DNA from 4 places in the Cupriavidus sp. KK10 genome. Region 2 is predicted to be linked to each of the others. Evidence: predicted binding sites of a transcription regulator. Region 2 holds the regulator's gene; each other region holds the start of a gene.

Evidence for each region. Region 2 encodes FNR, which switches genes on or off when oxygen is low (the NO sensors DNR and NnrR bind a similar motif). Its sites were predicted from a motif close to TTGATNNNNATCAA; they were not measured.
Region 1: KB879_RS37835 (universal stress protein) is a predicted target of FNR. The motif match lies at 2,640-2,653, and genes of this name have one in related genera.
Region 3: KB879_RS37870 (universal stress protein) is a predicted target of FNR. The motif match lies at 2,112-2,125, and genes of this name have one in related genera.
Region 4: KB879_RS11920 (universal stress protein) is a predicted target of FNR. The motif match lies at 2,380-2,393, and genes of this name have one in related genera.

The regions. Positions count from the first base shown of each region.
Region 1 covers NZ_CP073678.1:1,385,417-1,390,172, forward strand. Annotated here, with positions in the region: gene ppsA (phosphoenolpyruvate synthase) at 1-2,332, opposite strand, end outside; gene KB879_RS37835 (universal stress protein) at 2,779-3,615, shown strand; gene KB879_RS37840 (universal stress protein) at 3,816-4,280, shown strand; gene KB879_RS37845 (carboxypeptidase-like regulatory domain-containing protein) at 4,333-4,756, shown strand, end outside.
Region 2 covers NZ_CP073677.1:5,033,367-5,038,122, reverse strand. Annotated here, with positions in the region: gene ccoG (cytochrome c oxidase accessory protein CcoG) at 1-1,140, shown strand, start outside; gene KB879_RS23475 (membrane protein) at 1,185-1,394, shown strand; gene KB879_RS23470 (hypothetical protein) at 1,391-1,636, shown strand; gene fnr (fumarate/nitrate reduction transcriptional regulator Fnr) at 1,698-2,423, opposite strand; gene KB879_RS23460 (sulfite exporter TauE/SafE family protein) at 2,502-3,260, shown strand; gene scpB (SMC-Scp complex subunit ScpB) at 3,830-4,684, shown strand; gene rluB (23S rRNA pseudouridine(2605) synthase RluB) at 4,690-4,756, shown strand, end outside.
Region 3 covers NZ_CP073678.1:1,390,440-1,395,195, forward strand. Annotated here, with positions in the region: gene KB879_RS37850 (flavodoxin family protein) at 1-438, opposite strand, end outside; gene KB879_RS37855 (universal stress protein) at 670-1,122, shown strand; gene KB879_RS37860 (DUF1488 domain-containing protein) at 1,163-1,441, shown strand; gene KB879_RS37865 (hypothetical protein) at 1,722-1,976, opposite strand; gene KB879_RS37870 (universal stress protein) at 2,193-3,032, shown strand; gene KB879_RS37875 (alpha/beta hydrolase) at 3,580-4,756, opposite strand, start outside.
Region 4 covers NZ_CP073677.1:2,483,630-2,488,385, reverse strand. Annotated here, with positions in the region: gene KB879_RS11930 (phosphoribosyltransferase family protein) at 1-770, opposite strand, end outside; gene KB879_RS11925 (zinc-dependent alcohol dehydrogenase family protein) at 790-1,803, opposite strand; gene KB879_RS11920 (universal stress protein) at 1,844-2,299, opposite strand; gene KB879_RS11915 (universal stress protein) at 2,606-3,442, shown strand; gene KB879_RS11910 (universal stress protein) at 3,475-4,317, shown strand; gene KB879_RS11905 (hypothetical protein) at 4,613-4,756, opposite strand, start outside.

The DNA.
Region 1 (4,756 bases), on a different replicon from region 2:
GACTCACCGACATCGAATCGATGCCGCTTTCGACGAGGTACCCAGCGAACTCCGGGTGATCGCTAGGCGCCTGGCCGCACAAGCCGACATCGGCCCCGGCCTTGTGCGCCTCTGCGATGACGCTGTGGATCATCCATTTGACAGCGTCGTCCTGCTCGTCGAACAACTCCGCGAGTTCTGCCGAATCGCGGTCTACGCCAAGCGTGAGCTGAGTCAGGTCATTGCTGCCGATTGAAAACCCATCGAAGCGCCTGGCGAACTCGCCTGCCAGGATCACGTTCGACGGAATCTCGCACATGACATATACGTTCAGGCCGGCTTCGCCGCGCACGAGGCCGTTCTCCGCCATGACCTCAAGTACGCGGTCCGCCTCTTTTGCGGAGCGGCAGAATGGGATCATGACGATCACATTGGTGAATCCCATCTCCCTGCGCAGGCGGCAAATCGCCTGGCATTCCAGCGCGAAGCCCTCCCGATAGCGGGGAGAGTAGTATCGCGACGCCCCGCGGAATCCAAGCATCGGGTTCTCCTCCCGGGGCTCGAATTCCGCGCCGCCGATCAGATGGGCGTACTCGTTGGTCTTGAAGTCGCTCATGCGGACCACTACCGGATGTGGATACTGGACAGCGGCAATTCTCCCCAGTCCGCGCGCGAGCCGGTCGACAAAGTACTCCGTCTTGCTTTCGTATCCAGCGGTCAAGCCGGCAATTGTCTGCTTCGCCTCATCGTCCTTTAGCGTGTCGTAGCGGACCAGCGCCATTGGATGGATCTTGATGTGATTGTTGATCACGAACTCCATCCGCGCCAGCCCGACGCCATCGGCCGGGATCCGCCACCAGCGGAACGCTGCTGCGGGGTTGGCAAGGTTCAGCATGACCTTGGTATGGGTTGCCGGGATACTGCCAAAGTCGATTTCCTCGACTTCATAGTCGGCGGTGCCTTCGTAGACAAAGCCCTCGCGACCTTCCGCGCAGGAAACGGTGACCTCTTGCTCGTCGTGCAGCAGATGGGTCGCATTGCCCGTGCCGACGATCGCCGGAAGCCCAAGCTCACGGCTTACGATGGCTGCGTGCGAGGTGCGGCCGCCGTGGTCGGTGACGATGGCAGCTGCACGCCGCATGACGGGCACCCAGTCGGGGTCCGTGGATTGGGTCACGAGGATAGCACCGTCGACGAAGCGTCCCATCTCGCGTGGGCTCTCGATCACGCAAACCACGCCCGCCGCGACGGCATCCCCGATGCTCACGCCCGATGCCAGCTTGCGGCCGGCCTTCTTGATGCGGTAGGTCTTCACCGCGCTCGCCTCGCGTCGCGACTGGACGGTTTCCGGTCTGGCCTGGACGATAAACATCTCTGCGCTCTCGCCGTCCTTCGCCCATTCGATGTCCATGGGCTGGCCATAGTGGTCTTCGATCGTGCGGGCCCAGCGCGACAAGGTAAGAATCTCCTCATCTCCCAACACGAAGGACGCGCGTTCTGCCTTCGATGTCGGGACATACTTGGTCGGACCGCGGCTATCGCTCGTGTAGATCATCTTGCGGCTCTTGTCGCCGAGCTTCTTCCCGATGATCGGCGTGAGTGACGGGTCGGACAGAAGCGGCTTGAACACCTCGTATTCGTCCGGTTCGACGGTGCCCTGCACGACGCTCTCGCCCAGACCCCAGGCGGCGTTGATCAGGGCCACCTTGTCGAAGCCAGTTTCGGTGTCTATCGAGAACATCACACCGGCGCCGCTCAGGTCGGATCGCACCATGCGTTGGACGCCGACCGACAACGCAACCTTCAGATGGTCGAAGCCCTTCGCCTGCCTGTAGCTGATCGCGCGGTCGGTGAAAAGCGAGGCGTAGCAGCGCCGGCAAGCGTCAAGGAGTGCACGATCACCCCGGATATTGAGGAAGGTTTCCTGTTGTCCGGCGAAGCTGGCATCCGGCAAGTCCTCGGCGGTCGCGCTCGAGCGCACGGCGACGTCCATGTTGACCCGTCCGGTCCGGCGGTTCAGCTCTTCATAAGCCAGACGGATCGCCTCAGCCGTTTCTCTGGGCCATTCGCCGCGGAGGATGAGCTGACGAATGGCGGCCCCGGCCTCGGAGAGGGAAACCTTGCCGTCAGCAAGTTCGCTGAGAACCCTGGACACGGTTTCCTGCAGGCCATTCGTGTCGATGAAGCGCCAGTATGCATCCGCCGTCACTGCGAACCCCGGGGGAATCTTGACGCCTGCGGGCGCGAGGTTGGCCACCATCTCCCCCAGCGACGCGTTCTTGCCACCGACGCGAGGAACATCGGCCCGTCTTAGATCTTCGAACCAGACAACCTGCGTATGTTCGTTGGACATGTGCTGCTCCTTCTCGGTGGACTTATACAGACGCCTAAGCAAATCCAGGATTCCCTTTCAACGCCTAACGTCTGGGAAGCTGCCAAGGGGGGTGAACAGCGCTAGCGAGCGACTGACTGATTCACACTAGTGGTGAAATGGCATTGTGGCTTGATACAACGCAAGCCCCCACAAGGCACCCACAAGGCAAGCTTCACCGGCGGCAACTCTGTGCACTGAAGGCGGCACTGGTGCGAAACACGGCGGGATAAGTCGACGCAACGCGATGCAGAGTACGCCGTGTAGGCGCGGGGCGATCATCTCGATGTTGACGTGCATCATGCTTGGCCGCCAGGCGAGCTCCGATAATGAGAAATGGAGACTCAGGCGACAACATTCGCTTTTCGAGCTACGGCACACCAACCCGGTCGCCCGGCGCTTTCGAAGTCCCTGCACAGGAGAGCATCATGGTCTTCAAAACCGTATTGGTCGAACTCGGGCGTGACACAGGCTGCGCCGCTCGTGTAGGCGTTGCAGCGGACCTCGCCAAGCGCTCCGGCGGTCATGTGGTGGGATTGACCGCGACCGGCGTGCCGTTCGAGCGGATTCCGGACGCCGGCAGCGATGCAGAGCGGTACGTGGATGTGGCCAGGGTCGGCCTGGCGGCGCAGGCGGAAGAGATGGGCGTCGCGTTCCGGCGCCTGATGGAGCAGGCAGCGCCTGGGGTGGCACATACCCACCGCGTGGTCGAGGAAGACCCGGGATGGGCGTTGGCGCAGGAAGGCCGAGTATCAGACATCGTCGTGCTGGCACCACCGCCCGACCCGTATTCGGTAGGCAGCCTTGCAGCCGAGACCGCCGAATATGTACTGCTAAATGCCGGCAGGCCCGTGTTGCTGGTGCCGGATACTTACCAGCAGGCGGAGATGGAACATATCGTGATCGCTTGGGATGGCTGGCGAGAGGCCGCTCGCGCCGTGGCGGACGCGATGCCGCTATTGCTGTGCGCAGAGCGGGTCACTATCGTGGCAGTATGGAACCGGGACGACCGGCCTACTCCAAAGTCGGAACCAGTCGCGGGCCTGCGTCAATACCTCGAGCGGCATGGCATCGTCGCGGGGGTGTACAACGAACCGACGAGCGAGGCGGTTGGCCGGGTGCTGCTTGAGGCTTCACGGAGCCTGAACGCGGACCTACTGGTGGCCGGTGGCTACGGACATTCCCGCATGCGCGAGGTGATGCTGGGCGGCACCACGCGGACGCTGATGCACCATGCCGGGATGCCACTGCTGCTGTCGCACTGAATGGCGGCGAAGCGCTGTGTGCCACATGCTCACCGCGATTGCGCGGCACGAAGACCGGTGGGCCTGCGCATGTCGCTGATCAGGTCGCGAATTCGCAACCGGTCGGTCAGGGGGACTTTAGGGCTTCGTTGACTGGCATCAACCCGCATGCCCTTGCGACCGCTACTTTGGAAATAACCATAGCCGAAGCCGAGGTCGCCATGTTCCGCCGAATTCTCCTAGCCATCGATGGCAGCCGTTCATCCTTAAGTGCCCTGGAGCAGGCAGTGTCCATGGCGCTGGCCACCCACGCCGAGGTCAGGGCCATGTTCGTCGTCGACGACAGCGACCTGTTCTTCGAGATCAGCGCGCGTGACCGGCCTGGGCTAATGGCCGACATCATTGCTTATGGCAAGCAGGTGCTGGCTCGCGCCGGCGAGCGCCTGAGTGCCTCCGGCGTGCGCTGGAGCAGCAGGTTGGCCGAGACGCCCGGCACCCCTGCGAGGATTGCCGAGGCGATCGTCGCGGAAGCGGACCACTGGAGCGCGGACCTGATCGTCATGGGCACACACGGCCATCGCGGCGTGCGGCACATGGTGCTGGGCTCGGTCTCGGAGCACGTGGTCAGCAAGACGGTTCGCCCCATACTGCTCGTTCGGCAGCAGTCACGCAGCGATAGCCCCTGACCGTTCCGTCCCGGTCCGCGGATACCCCAATAATCGTCTCGGAGTGACGCAAATGCAGGTTTCAAGAAGGCTTGGCCTCGGGCTGTCGTCGCTGGCGATTGCCGTTGCGGCGGCCGGTTGCGCCACTCGCGCCGCGCCGGCTGGCGCTGGCGTGCAGATTATGGAGCAGCACGGCGTCTCCTACGTATCGGGTGGGGACGATGAGGCGGGCCTGCAAAGCATGTTGACCGTCGCCGCGCGTTTCAATGTACGGCTGACGATGGTGGATGCCGGGCGCGGCAAACCGCTGGGCGGTGCCACGGTGGTCGTGGCCAGCCAGGCTGGCCGCCCCGTGCTGCACACTACCGCCAGCGGACCTCTGTTCTACATGCGACTCAAGCCGGGTGCCTATCGGCTCGCGGTGGGCTACCAGGGACGGGACCAGATGCGCGACATCGTCGTCGCTGGCGAGCCGCTCGACATGACGTTCCGGCTGC
Region 2 (4,756 bases):
CTGTTCACGGCGATCGCGGGGCGGCTGTTCTGCGGCTATGCCTGTCCGCAGACGGTCTATACCGAGATCTTCATGTGGATCGAGCGGCGGGTCGAAGGCGACCGCATCGCCCGCATCCGGCTCGATGGCGATCCGTGGAGCCTGCGCAAGTTCCGTCTCAAGGCGACCAAGCACTTCCTGTGGGTGCTGATTGCGCTCTGGACCGGCTTTACCTTCATCGGCTATTTCGCGCCGATCCGCCGTCTGGGCGGCGAGGTGCTCAGCCTGTCGCTGGGGCCGTGGCAGTCGTTCTGGATGCTGTTTTACGCGTTCGCCACCTGGGGCAATGCGGGCTTCATGCGCGAGCAGGTGTGCAAGTACATGTGCCCGTATGCGCGCTTCCAGAGCGTGATGGTGGATCGCGATACCTATGTCGTGACCTACGACGTCGGCCGCGGCGAGCCGCGCGGCAGCCGGTCGCGCAAGACCGATCACTACAAGGCGGGGCTTGGCGACTGCGTCAACTGCAGCATCTGCGTACAGGTGTGCCCGACAGGCATCGATATCCGCGACGGCCTGCAGTACGAGTGCATCGGCTGCGGCGCCTGCATCGACGCCTGCAACCAGGTCATGGACAAGATGGACTATCCGCGCGGCCTGATCCGGTATACCTCGGAAAACGCGATGCGCAAGGCCTTGTCCGCAGCGGCATCGCGCAAGCGCCTGCTGCGTCCGCGCGTCATCATCTATTCCGTGATCTGGGTGGTGCTGCTGGGCGGCTTCATGGCGTCGATCGCGCTGCGCACGCCGCTGAAGGTCGACATCATCCGCGACCGTGGTGCGCTCGGCCGTGAAGTGGAAGGCCGCTGGATCGAGAACGTCTATCGCCTGCAGCTGATCAACACCACCGAAGCGCCGATGAAGATCAGCGTGCGCGCCGACAGCGACGAGCTGAAGAACCTGAAGGTGGAGTACGACAAGCAGGCCGAATCGTTGGCGCCGACGTCCAACCGGTTGCTGCCGATCCGGATCCGCGTGCCGATCGAGGCCGCGGCGCGGGGCACGCACAAGATCAACGTGACAGTGACGAGCGAAGGCACGGAGCGGGGGCAGGCCGAAATCCGGCAATCCACCAGTTTCATCGTGCCGCGCGATTTGTGAAGCTAGGCAGACGCGGACTTAGTCGTCAAGATGAAGGGGGCAAGATGAGTCAGCAAGGCAATCCGTGGTGGAAGGAGCCGTGGCCGTGGCTATTGATGAGCGGCCCGCTGGTGGCGATGGTGGCGTGCGGCGTGACGATCTGGCTGGCGTCCACGCATCCGGACATGCCGGTGCAGGGTGCAACGCGCCATGGCCTGGTGGTGGAGAAGGCCGATGCCGCGCCGCCCAAGGCTGCCGCAGCGAGGCAGCCATGAGGTTGCGCTGGCTGATGTGGGTACTCTGGCCGGCGTTCCTGATGGCTGGCTTTGCGACCGCGACGGTGTTTTCGGTGGTGGATCCCGGTGACCTGAACTTCTTCGGCCAGCCGATCGAAGCGTCCCGCGAATCGGTCTACACCATCGGCTTCCTGATGGCCTGGGTGTTCTGCGCGTTGTCCAGCGGACTGACGCTCTACACCATGCCGACGCGGCTCAGCGATACCGACGAACTGGAATGAGCGGACTGGCGTGAGGTCTGCGCTGCCATGGCCGGATGCGGCACTGGCAGCGCTTGGCCGCTTAGCAGGAGCGGCTGTAGAGTTGCTTGATGCCGTCGATGTCCACCAGCTTGACGTGGCGCTGGCGAATCTGGATCAGGCCGGCTTCGGCAAAGCGAGAGAACAGGCGGCTGACGGTTTCGAGCTTCAGGCCCAGGTAGCTGCCGATTTCTTCGCGGCTCATGCGCATCACGAACTCGGACGCCGAATAGCCGCGCGCCGACAGGCGCTCAGAGAGGTTGATCAGGAAGGCGGCAAGGCGTTCCTCGGCGCGCATCGAGCCCAGCGTGACCAGCATCAGCTGGTCGTGCGTGATTTCCTTGCCCATCAGGCGCAGGAACTGCTGCTGCAGCGATGGCAGGTCGACCGAGAGGGACTGCAGTTCGCTCATGCGGACCACGCAGACTTCGGTATCTTCCAGGGCGGCGGCATCGGAGGCATGCTGCATCTCGCCCAGCCCGTCGAGACCGACGATTTCGCCGGGCAGGTGGAAGCCGGTAATCTGCGAGCGGCCGTCTTCAGTGGTGACGTGGGTCTTGAGCGTGCCAAAGCGCACGGCGTAGACCGCGGTGAGCGGATCGCCCATGCGATACAAGGTTTCACCCTTGTGCACGCGGATGCGTTCCTGTACCAGCGTGTCCATCTTGGCGAGGTCTTGCTGCGACATGCCGACCGGAAGGCACAGCTGCCCCATTGCACAGGTGGAGCAGCGGGGCGACATCTCGGTAATGGGAATGGAGGTGAGCAATTGGAACCTGCTAGAAATGGCAGCGAGGGCGCGATTAGGACATTTTACCGTGCGATGTGATGCGGTAGGGAGTAAGAATTGACATTTGGCGTGCTGATCAGCGTTTTTCTGCTGGCTTTGCTGGGCGGAGTCCACTGCGCTGCCATGTGCGGCGGCGTGGCGCTGGCCGTGGAACAACGCCGCGGCGCGACGGTGACGATCAGTCTGGTGCCCAGCCGCGCCGCCTGGCTGGCCGAGTTGCTGACTATGCACTTGGGCCGGATCTCGACCTATATGCTTCTTGGTGCCGCGCTAGGCGCGCTCGGTGCCTCGGCATGGAAGCAGGATTACCTGCCGGTGCAGCGCTGGCTGTTCGGCGCGGGCAGCGTCATGCTGCTGTGGTCGGGCTGGCGGTTGCTGCGCGGCAACACTTTTACCGTCGACTGGCTGGAGCGGCTGGCGGCGCGCGCCGGCGCAACGGTGGCGCGGCGGCTGGGTGGCCTGGCAGGCGCCATGCCGGCGTTTGTGCGGGCGCGAAGCGGACTGGCGCGGCGTTATGGCGTGGGCCTGGCGTGGGGGCTGGTGCCGTGCGGCATGGTCTATGGGGCGCTTACGCTGGCGCTGCTGGCGGGCAACGCGGCGTCCGGCGCACTCGTGATGGGCGTGTTCGGGCTCGGCACATTGCCTAATCTGCTGGTGCTGTCCGGCCTCGCGGGCTACTTGCGTACGCTGTCGCGACGTCCCGGCGTGCGCTTGGGGGCCGGCCTGGCGGTGATGGCGTTCGGCGCCCTTGGCATTGCGCGAGCGGTGCTGCTGCCACATTCGCTGGCCGAGCATGGATTCTGCCTGGTGTTCTGAGGCGCCGGCGCCGCCCGGGCAACGGATGATGGTTGCAGGCGGGGGCGGGAATGCCATACAATCGCCAACATTGCGGTATCGCGCGGCATAGAATGAGCCGCGGTAAGCAGCGGGCGAGCAGCGCCAGGCGGCCTTCCTACCAGAAGGCGCGTTCAGGGCAGGGGAAGCGGAAGGTTTTCGATGCCCGTCCCGTCCCCGCAGTCCATCCGGTTCAAAAGATCTGGTTCAAAAGTCCGGCTGGCACTGCGGTGTTGGCGATGCCGGCCTTGCTCCCGATACCCGTTTTTCTTGCGTCCGAGGCCTTCAGTTCGCTGACAGCGACGTCCGATATGTGCGGGCGCGCTACGCAAGAGGTTTGCTGGCCGATCCATAACGGCACGCGAACGATCTCCTGCCGGAACGACCCGGCAACTCGATGCAAAGATAGGGAAGTGCACGGCTTGGATGCAGCAGGTATCCGGCTAGCTGCGCAATGAGATGGCGGTGGCTTTCGTACCGCTGTATCCAAAATCTCCGATGCCCCGGATCCGTCCGGGAGCAGGTGCAAAGACAGGCTGCACACCATCAACATGAATACCCAAGAGGCGAAGATCGTCCTCGAGACGGCGCTGATCTGCGCGCAGGAACCGTTGCGCGTCAATGACCTGCGGCGGCTGTTTGACGACGACGTCGGCGCAGACACCATCCGCGTGCTGCTTGAGGAACTGCGCCAGGACTGGCGGCCGCGCGGCGTGGAACTGGTGGCCCTGGCCAGCGGCTGGCGCTTCCAGAGCCGGCCGGAAATGCGTGAATACCTCGATCGGCTGAATCCCGAAAAGCCGCCAAAATATTCGCGCGCCGTGATGGAAACACTGGCGATCATTGCCTACCGGCAGCCGGTGACCCGCGGCGATATCGAGGAAATCCGCGGCGTAACGGTCAGCACGGAAGTGGTCAAGAAGCTTGAGGACCGCAGCTGGATCGAGGTGATCGGACACCGCGACGTGCCGGGCAGGCCGGCGCTGTATGCGACGACCAAGGCATTCCTGGACGATCTTGGGCTGCGTACGCTGGATGAGCTGCCGCCGCTGGAAGACGCCCAGGCGCAGGCGCAGGCAACCCTGCTGGAACAACAGGCCATCAATTTTGAAGATCTGGCTGCAAACAAGGCAGCCAGTGCCGACGAGGAAGCATTTGCCGACCCCGCCGCGCAGGCAGCGGATGTGGCCGAAGCATCCGTCGCGAACGAAGCCGAGACGACCGACCCGGTCGACCAAGGCGCCAATGGCTTTGACGTGCAACCGCTGCAAGCTGCAGCCGACGATGCCGCCGAGGCCGCTTCCACCGAACCAGCCGCACCCAATCCGGACGGGGCGCGGGGCGATTTGCCGGACAACGGCACCCCGCCGCACCCGAGCGAGCACGACGAGCGCGTGCCGAACTGAACAACATGCAACATCCGATAGTGAATATCTTGTCTGATTCCGTTGAGCAAGACACCCGCAATGCGGGCGCAC
Region 3 (4,756 bases), on a different replicon from region 2:
ATCGCCGCTCAGCACGTCACGCTCGAGCAGCACGAGTGCCGGCGCGGGTGTTTTGCCCGTGAGCTTGGCTATCTCCGCCTCTGCCTGGAAGCCCCCGCGCGCTGCCATGACACAGATTGCAGACACGCGCGCGGCCAGCGGCGGCTTGGCGACACTGGCGGCGAGGAGGCTGCGCATCGGGGCCGCCAGCCTGCCCATCCATACCGGTGCCAGGACCACGACGTGCTCGCAGCGATCGAGGGCCGGGCCGGCGTAGCGGTACTCGACTTGGCGGTGAAAGAGGATATCGATAACGCACCGGAGGTCGCCAAGGATCCCGGCGCGGCTTTTGACGTCGGCGACCTCGGCCAGTGGCCATCCCGACCGCGCGGCAACGGCCTCGGCGACCTGGCGTACGGTGCCGGTCCGGGAGTAATAAACAATCACGGCTTGGGTCATCACGGGCTCCGGTCAGATGGCAGCGGACGTCGCTGTTTCTGCAGCGTAGGCCTTGCGTGGCGGCCGCCATTGATGCGCATCAACTGGGACATACGGCCTCGCGCCACGGCGGTTGGAGCGCCGTGCCGCGGCTTTGACACATATCAACAGCAGTTGCGCCGGTTGCCCTACGCTGGATTAAGCTAGTCCAGACCCGAGCCACCACAGGCTCCCATCGCCGGAGAATCCGCTATGTACCAGCGCATCCTTGTCGCCATGGACGGCGGCGCCGCTTCGGAACTTGCCCTGGAACAGGCCATGATCATTGCGCTCGCCGCCAGCGCGGAAGTGGAGGTGGTCCATGTGGTCGATGACCGCAGCCCATTCCTGGATGTCAGCAATCTGGATCCGGTGAGATTGATAGAGGACCTCACGACGGCGGGCGAAAGCGTCCTCGCCGCCGCCGCCAGCAGGCTTGCCGCGGCGGGCATTCGCCACGTAACGCGGCTGCTCGGCAAGCCGATGGCGGAGGACGACGTTGCTACCACGATCGCGGCCGAAGCCAATGGCTGGGGCGCCGATCTGGTTGTGATGGGTACGCACGGCCGACGGGGAGTGCGGCGACTCGTCATGGGCAGCGTCGCGCGGAGCGTGATTACCCTAGCCGTCGCGCCCGTCCTGCTGGTCCGCGCCGAGGAGGCGTAGGCAGGCGAACAGACTTTGGAGGGCGTTACGCCAGACAGCTATGCATAAGATCGACTTTGCCGGCGAGATGCCGGATTACTGCCCGACAGGTCCCAGCCTGCAGTGCACCGCGAAGGTGGACGGGTCGCCCGCGACCTATGAAATCACTGCCGAGGCGCTTGAGGATCATTTCGGCGCACGCTCGTACCGCAGTGAAGATTTGCTGCCGGCATTCATCAGCAACCGCCAGGACATTGAACGCGTCGCGGGAGCCCTGTTCGAGATGACGGGTGCGCGGCACATCGTGCTGCACAGCGGCCATTTTCGCTTCGCGGTGTGAAGCGCACGTCGTGGCCGGCGGCAGCCGCCCTGGGGCGGTGCGCGCCCCACAGGGAGCTACCCATGAAGAATCGCTTGCAGTCATGCACCCCGACAATACCGCCAGGATGGCGCAGGCTTGCCGCCTGCGCGTTGGTGCCGCTATGCGCAGCGTGTACCGCCGTACCGGACCCGCTGCGGCCGCCGAAGCCACGCACGATCGCGCTGGCGTCAGGCGACCTGGGGCAACCCGTACCTGGTGTTCCGGGCAATGGCCTCTCATGCTCGGTTGGCCGCGCCGCTCAGTCGTAGCGCAAGTCAATGCCGAAGCCGCCGACCAGTTCGCAATCGACGACTCCCGCTGCGTAGGCGAAGAACCACTCTTCAGCCTGTTGCACGCTACCCCGCAGGGCGCGCCAATCTGGCGTAAAGCGAACGCCGATGCTTCTGTCCGGGGCTGTGAAAAGGACGCCGCCGCTGGGCTTGCCTGGCGCGGTGGCGTCGGGGACGAACAGCACGATATGGAATCCCTTGTACGACCGCTTCGTTTCATGCATGTGAGTCTCCTGCGAGGTTTGCCACCGGGGCGCATTCCAAACGCACCGGCGCTCGCTCTATGGGAATCATAGTGGCGCGAACCAGAGCGGTAGTGGTGCCACCGGTACCGACTGTGGCGCGGACAGGAAGGCGGCTTGATGCACGACAAATCCTGGGCCAAGTGGCGACATAGGCTTAAGCAAGCCCCGTTCGGGGCTGCCTGATGGAGACAATCCATGGAATACGCAACGATCCTGGTTCATCTCGATTCCAGCCGCCGTGTGTACGACCGGCTGAACCTCGCCACCCAGTTGGCGCTGGAGTTCCAATCCACGCTGGTCGGCCTGCTTGCAGTCGGCAAGCCCGATCCCACCGCCGTGCGCTACCTGGTGGACGGTGACCGCTATCTCGCCTCTTACGACGAATGGCAGCATCAGGTCGGCGAGCGGGCCCGCCATGCCCTGATGGGCGCGACGGACGAGGTCGCCGTCACTACGGAATGGCGTGCGCCGGACTGGGCCACGGCGGCGACGGTCCAGGCAGAGGCACATCGGGCGGATCTTGTCATCCTTGGACAGCACGATCCCACTGATGATGCCGCCTACGCCGAGCGTGGCTTTGTTGAATCCATCGTGCTGCAATGCGGGCGGCCGGTGCTGGTGGTGCCGTATGCAGGCCGGTTCCCGCACGTTGGAAAGAACATCATGGTGGCGTGGAACGGCAGCCGCGAGTCGGCGCGGGCCATCCGCGATGCGCTCCCGCTTCTGCAGCGCGCAGACACCGTGGAAGTGGTCTCGTGGACGCCCTCAGGCGTTCTGAAAGGGCCATGGGTGTCGCCGCCTCAGTATGCGGTGGACTGGCTGGCTCGGCATGGCGTGGCAGTGCAGCTGTGCACTTTTGCGGCGGGGGGCGGCGATGACACCGGCCAGATGTTGCTCTCACACGCCGCGGACCGAAATGCTGACCTGATCGTCATGGGGGCCTACGGCCACAGTCGGGTGCACGAGCTGGTCCTTGGCGGTGTTACCCGCACGCTGCTCGAGTCGATGACAGTGCCGGTACTGATGTCGCACTGATTTTGCCATAGTGCCTCGGCGATGCGATGAAAGGAGGTGCGGTGCGGCGGCTGCGACAGAGCGGGATGCCGAGGGAGGTCGGCCGATTACCTATCAACACTGATAGCGGGGTCGCTTGATGAGATACGATGAATAATGGCAGCCGAACACTCCGCCAGCTTGCGCAGGGTTTCTGGAACGAGTTCCTTAGGCGTCGACCGGTATTTCCCGTGTCAGACGGCATGTTTCCGTTCGAGCCGGCTATCCGTAAGCGGTACATCGAGGTCCAAGGTAGAACTTATGCTGTCTGGCAGGCTCGCGCGATTAGGGCTGGCTTTTCTGCCGAGGATTTTTTCCACGCGAGCATTTGCGTACGGGCGGCGATGCACTGATTGCCGCCCGCGCTGGTGGGTGCGCAGTTCTCGTGCCCTAGGCGTTCAGGTTCCGTCTTCCCGACATACCTTTCGGCCCATTGAGAGTTGACTAGAATCTGTCCGCCGGCATGTCTTTCACCGGTAGTTTGCCTTTTCCCAATGTGTAAGGCACAGCGCTGCGAACAAGCCCCTTTCTAGGGTTCCAGAACGTAGGCACCAGGAGCGTCCGCGAGCCCCTGGGCCGGCGCCTGTCGCGTGCAGGATCCGGTCGAGTGGGCCACTAGCCAGTCATGCCACGCCGGCCACCAGGAACCGTCGCGGTACACAGCCACGCTGAGGAACTGCTCCGGGCTCAGGTAGGGCGCGGCGCGCATTCGCGTATGCACATGGTAGCGCCGGCCCGGGTGGCCCGGCTCCGACACGATACCTGCGTTGTGGCCGCCCGAAGTCAGCAAGAAGGTCAGTTCGGCCCGGGTCAGCAAGTGGAGCTTGTACACGGATCGCCAGGGCGAGACGTGGTCGTGTTCGGTGCCTACCACGAAGAGCGGGAGGTCGAGGTCCGACAGGGCGACAGGCTGTCCGCCAACGCATAGCTTGCCGGTGGCCAGCTCGTTGCCCAGGAACAGCTTGTGCAGGCATTCCGAATGCAGGCGGTAAGGCAGTCGCGTGGTGTCGCGGTTCCAAGAGACCAGATCGTTGGCGCGCAAACGTTGGCCGAGCAGGTACTCGCTCATTACGCGCGACCAGATCAGGTCCTGGGCGTTCAGCATCTGAAAGGCAGACTTCATCTGCGGCCCGTTCAGATATCCCTGACTCCACATGAGGGCGTCGAGCGTGGCGAGCGAGCTCTTGTCGATGAACAGGCCCAGTTCGCCCGGATCATGGAAATCGGTTTCGGCCGCAAAGAGCGTCATGCTGGCCAGTGGCCCGCCGGCCGCGTCGCGGGCCAGCATGGCGGCACCCGTGGCAAGCAGGGTGCCGCCCAGGCAATACCCGGCGGCGTGGATGTGCGCGCCGTCGCAGCGCGCGTGCACGGTGTCGAGCGCAGTCAGAAGCCCGGCCTCCAGGTAGGTGTCAAGCCCGAAGTCGCGGGCCGAGGCGTCCGGGTCCTTCCATGAGATCATGAACACGGTATGGCCGCTCTCGACCAGGTAGCGCACCAGCGAATTCTCGGGCTTCAGGTCGAGGATGTAATACCGCATGATCCAGGACGGCACGATCAGGACCGGCTCGCGCCAAACCGTATCGGTGCCGGGTGCGGGCGCATACTCGATCAGTTCGATCAACGCGTTGCGGAACACCACCTTGCCAGGCGTGCACGCCACGTCGCGCCCGGGTAGAAATTCCAGCGCGGGGCGCCCCGCAGGCAGT
Region 4 (4,756 bases), 2.5 Mb from region 2:
TGCGCGCCACCGGCATGCACCATCACCGCGACGCCGATCGGGTTCGGCGCCGATTCGAGCATGGCCCGGAGCCGAGTCGTCTGATACGGAATCAGCATCGCCTTGCTCAACGACGGCACGCCCGCCACCGCACTTGGCCGGGCGCGGGTCTGGGGTTGCGCTGGCGGTATACCAGTCAACTGCCGGACGCGGTCGTCGCTGACCAGCTGGAACTCATGATAGAAGTGCGCGAGGTTTTCGATGCGGTCCGGTGTATCCAGGCAGATGACTTCGTCGGCCAACGCGCGGACCCGGTCCAGGCCGGCTGCGGTGGCGATCGGGAGCGCGCATATGAGCCGGGCAGGGTGCCGCTTGCGCAGGCTTGCGAGGGCCGCATACATCGTTGCGCCGCTCACCAGGCCGTCATCCACGACGATCACCACGCGACCGCCCGGATCCGCCAGCTTGCGAACCGGCGTATACACGGCGCGCTGCCTGCGAAGCTGGTCGAACTGGGCATCACGCTGGCTGCTGGCGCCGCCATTTGCGTTCATTGCGTCCGTGCACCATGTCGCGCCAGAGTCGTCCAGTGCTACGCCAGGAGCGATCCTGCGCGCCATCACCAGGTCGAAGTCAGCGCCCAGTGCGTCGGCCACAACGCGCCCGACCGGCACGCCGCCGCGCGGAATCGCCAGGACCAGGGCACCGGTTCCCCGATACGCGCGCAACGCCCAGGCCAGTTCCGAGCCCGCATGCTCACGCGCCTGAAAACGTGTCTGGTAACGGCTCATCGATCTATCTGCCAGGAATCTATTGACGGAGTTTCAGGACGGCGGCGCCGGTAAGCCGGCCCTCGCGCAGGTCGGCCAGCGCTTCGTTGGCCTGCTCCAACGGATACGCGGTGGTGTGCGTATGCAGCGGAGTCCGGGCGGCGATATCCATCAGGGCGATGCCGTCGGCACGCGTGAGGTTGGCTACGGAACACAGGCGCCTTTCTTCCCAAAGCAGCTGGTAAGGCATGCTTGGGATATCGCTCATATGAATTCCGCCACAGACCACGATGCCACCCTTGTCCACAGCGCGCAGCGCCTTGGGAACCAGCGCGCCCACCGGGGCGAAAATCAGCGCGGCGTCCAGCGGCACGGGCGACTGGAGGTCGCTCGAGCCGGCCCAGCACGCGCCGGACTGGTATGCGAGTTGCTGCGCGCCTGCGTCGCCCGCGCGGGTGAAGGCGTAGACTTCGCGGCCTTGCGCCACCGCGATCTGCGTCACCAGGTGGGCGGCGGCGCCGAAGCCGTAGATGCCGATGCGGTGTGCATGGCTGGCTGCGCCCGCCATGCGCAGCGTCCGGTAGCCGATCAGGCCGGCGCAGAGTAGTGGTGCGGCGTGTTCGTCATCGTAGCCAGGCGGAATCTGGAAGCAATAGCCGCTGTCGGCAATAACGTACTCCGCATAGCCGCCATCGCGGGTATAGCCAGTGAACAGCGGCGCGTCGCAAAGATTCTCGTGATGACGCAGGCAGTAGTGACAACGGCCACAGGTATGTCCGAGCCAGGGCACACCCACGCGGTCGCCCGGCTTGAAGGCGGTGACGCCGGCGCCGCACGAATCCACCTGTCCGACGATTTCATGCCCTGGGATGAGCACCGGCTTGGGATGGCGCAGGTCGCCGTCGGCGATATGCAGGTCGGTCCGGCACACCCCGCAAGCCCCCACGGCAATGCGAACTTCGCCAGGCCCCGGGTCGGGAACCGGCAAGTTGTGAAGGCGCAGCGGCAGGCCCGCGCCCTCGAAGACCATCGCACGCATGGTTTGGCGGGGCATGGCCTGGCACTCCTACGCCGCCCGTGGCGCCGTGACGCGCCTAACCTTCGACTTCGCTGCGGACCAGGAGCACGGGCTTGCTGGTCTTGGCAAGCACGCCTTCCGACACGCTGCCCATCAGCAGGCGCCGGACGCCGCGGCGGCCGTGGGTGCCAAGCACGATCAGGTCGGCATTCCACGCATCGGCCTCGGTGACAATGGTCAGCGAGATCCGGCCGGGCGCAACCGGCTTTTCATCCAGTTTCACCGAGTTGCGCACGCCTGCTTCGCTGAGCCTGGCCGAGGCGGCATCCAGCGCCTTGCGGCCGTGCGCGGTGATGTTGTCGATCAGTTCCTTGGGGTTGAAGTAACTAGCCTCGAAGAACACATCGCTGTCGTCTACCACGAACAACGCCTTGACCTCGGCCCCGGTTGCCTTGGCGATGATGGTGGCCTGGCTCAGTGCAAGGTCGGAAGAACGGCTGCCGTCGACAGCGAGCAGGATGCGCTGGTACATGATGGGTCTCCTGAGGGGCAAGGGTGTGCTCAATGTTGCGATTCGCTGCATTCAGCGTAGGCGCCGGCCTCGATACGCGCTTGATATATGTCAACCCGAAGAGGCAGGCGCGGCGAGTAATTGACCGCAAACAGAAGTGATGGCCGGACGGCTTGACGTCTCCGCATACGTTTGCCCGCAGTAGCCTCCACCGCACATCAGGGCGATGCGTGAGCGATTTCGCCGCAGGGCAGGCCCGTTGATCCGGGTCAAGCGCCGGTCGGCCTTGCTGCCTAGACTGGTCTGTAGTCGAGCGAGAGGGCGATCATGGCTTACGACAGCATCCTGGTTCATCTGGACAGCAATCCGCAGGCACGGCAGCGGCTTGAAGTGGCGGGGCGCGTTGCGGCGGCCAGCGAGTGCCGGCTGATCGGCATGTACGCCGGTTTCATTCCCGATCCTGCCTGGTTCTACCTCATGGACGGCGCGCAGCAATATGTTGCGGACGACCTGGCCCGGCGCAAGCAGGTCAGGGAAGACGTCCGGGCGCAGTTTCTGGCTGCAACCCAGGCCATGCCAGTGCGCGCGGAGTGGCGCGCTGCGGAGCTGGGGGCCGTGGCATCAGTGCTGCGCGAGGCCCGCGAGGCCGGCCTGGTCGTTGCCGGCCAGTACGACCCCGGCAATACCGAAGGTCCGGTGGCCCGACAACTGCTGGAATCGCTGCTGCTGGAGACCGGCCGACCGACGCTCGTGGTGCCGTGCACGGGCACGTTTCCAACGCTGGGTACGCGCGTTATCGTGGCGTGGAATGGCAGCCGCGAGGCGGCGCGGGCGCTTCACGACGCCGTGCCGCTGATGGCCGGCGCGCAGGCGCGCATTCTTTGCGCACAGACTGCGGCCAAGGAGGCAAGAGCAGACGCCACCCCGGTCGGCCACGCCGCACGCGTGCTGGAACGCCACGGCGTCGCCGTGGAAATCGAACACGGTCCCGGTGGGGCTGACCTGACCATCGGCGAACTCATCCTTTCGCGCGCGGCGGATTTCGATGCCGACCTGATCGTGATGGGTGCCTACGGACACGGTCGCATGCGGGAACTGGTGCTGGGCGGTGTCACGCATACGCTGCTTGACTCGATGACGGCACCGGTGCTGTTTTCACGATGATGCGAACTTAAACCAAAGAGTGGAATCACCTCATGGACTTCAGAACCATCCTTGTCGACCTCAGCGAAGATGCTGCACGGTCCGCGCGCATTGAAACGGCGGCACGGCTTGCCGGAAGGTCCGGCGGCAGCGTGGTCGGCCTGACGGCAACAGGAACGCACCTGGAGCCGTTTCGTGGGGCGGGCGAAGAAGCCGGGCAATACGCTGTGCTTGCCGCGAGCCATTTGCACAAACTGGCTGCCGCTCACAAGAACGCACTCGACACGCTGACCAGGCAAGTGTCACCGGCCATTCCCACCCGGCACATCGTTGTCGACGCCGAGTCCGGCTGGGCGCTTGCCGACGAGGGCCGCTTCGCCGACCTCATCCTGCCCGCATCGCCCTCGGCGCAGGCCGAAGTGCCGGCTTTGCTGGCCGGGGCCGCTGAGTATGCGATGCTCAATGCAGGCCGGCCCATCCTGCTGGTGCCGGGCGCATCCGTCCCGAGAATTGGTGGCCATGTTGCCATCGCATGGAACGGCGGCCGGGAGGCCGCGCGGGCGGTCGCGGACGCACTGCCGTGGCTTGTGCATGCCAGCGCCGTTACCGTCCTGGTGGTCAGCGCTGGCAAGCACAGCACTGCCGGTGAGAAAGCGGCCTATCGAGACAGCGCGGATCGGCTGACAGCATGGCTGCTCAGCCATGGCATCCGCGCCAGTCTGCTGGTCGGGGAGGGCGATCCCGACCACGTGCTGCCACAACTTGCGGCCAAGGTTCAGGCCGACCTACTGGTCGCCGGCGGCTATGGCCGCTCCCGGCTGAGAGAGCTTGTGCTGGGTGGCACCACCCGCGCCCTGCTGCGCCAGTCAGACTTGCCAGTCTTCATGTCGCACTGAGGTGTGACCACCGCCGATCGGGCACTGGCGGCGCGCGAGCGGCCTCGCCGCCGCCCGGAGGGTTCCGACCGGAATGTGGCAAAGCATTTTCGAATCCCGGCCAACCCTCCTGGACCTCAAGCCACGCGTCGCCCCGGCATCAGCCCGCCATATTCCCTCCCCAAAAACTCCGCCGTGTGCTCCGGCAGATAGGCGCGGCAGCAATAGGGGAAAATCCGGTTCGGCGCGGTCAGGTTATGCCCTCAGGGGGCTTTGGGACGCGTCGGATAGCACGGCAGTGAGCGCGCGAGAGGAATCAGAACCCATCTTGGGTGCCGTACTCCAGCTCCAGTTTGACCAGTTCGCGCGTGGCGACGCCATAGCGCCTGCCAATATCGGCAAGTGTCTCATGCAGTTGCATGACGGGCAGCCTGTCCGCCGGCAGGGAAACCCGGTATGT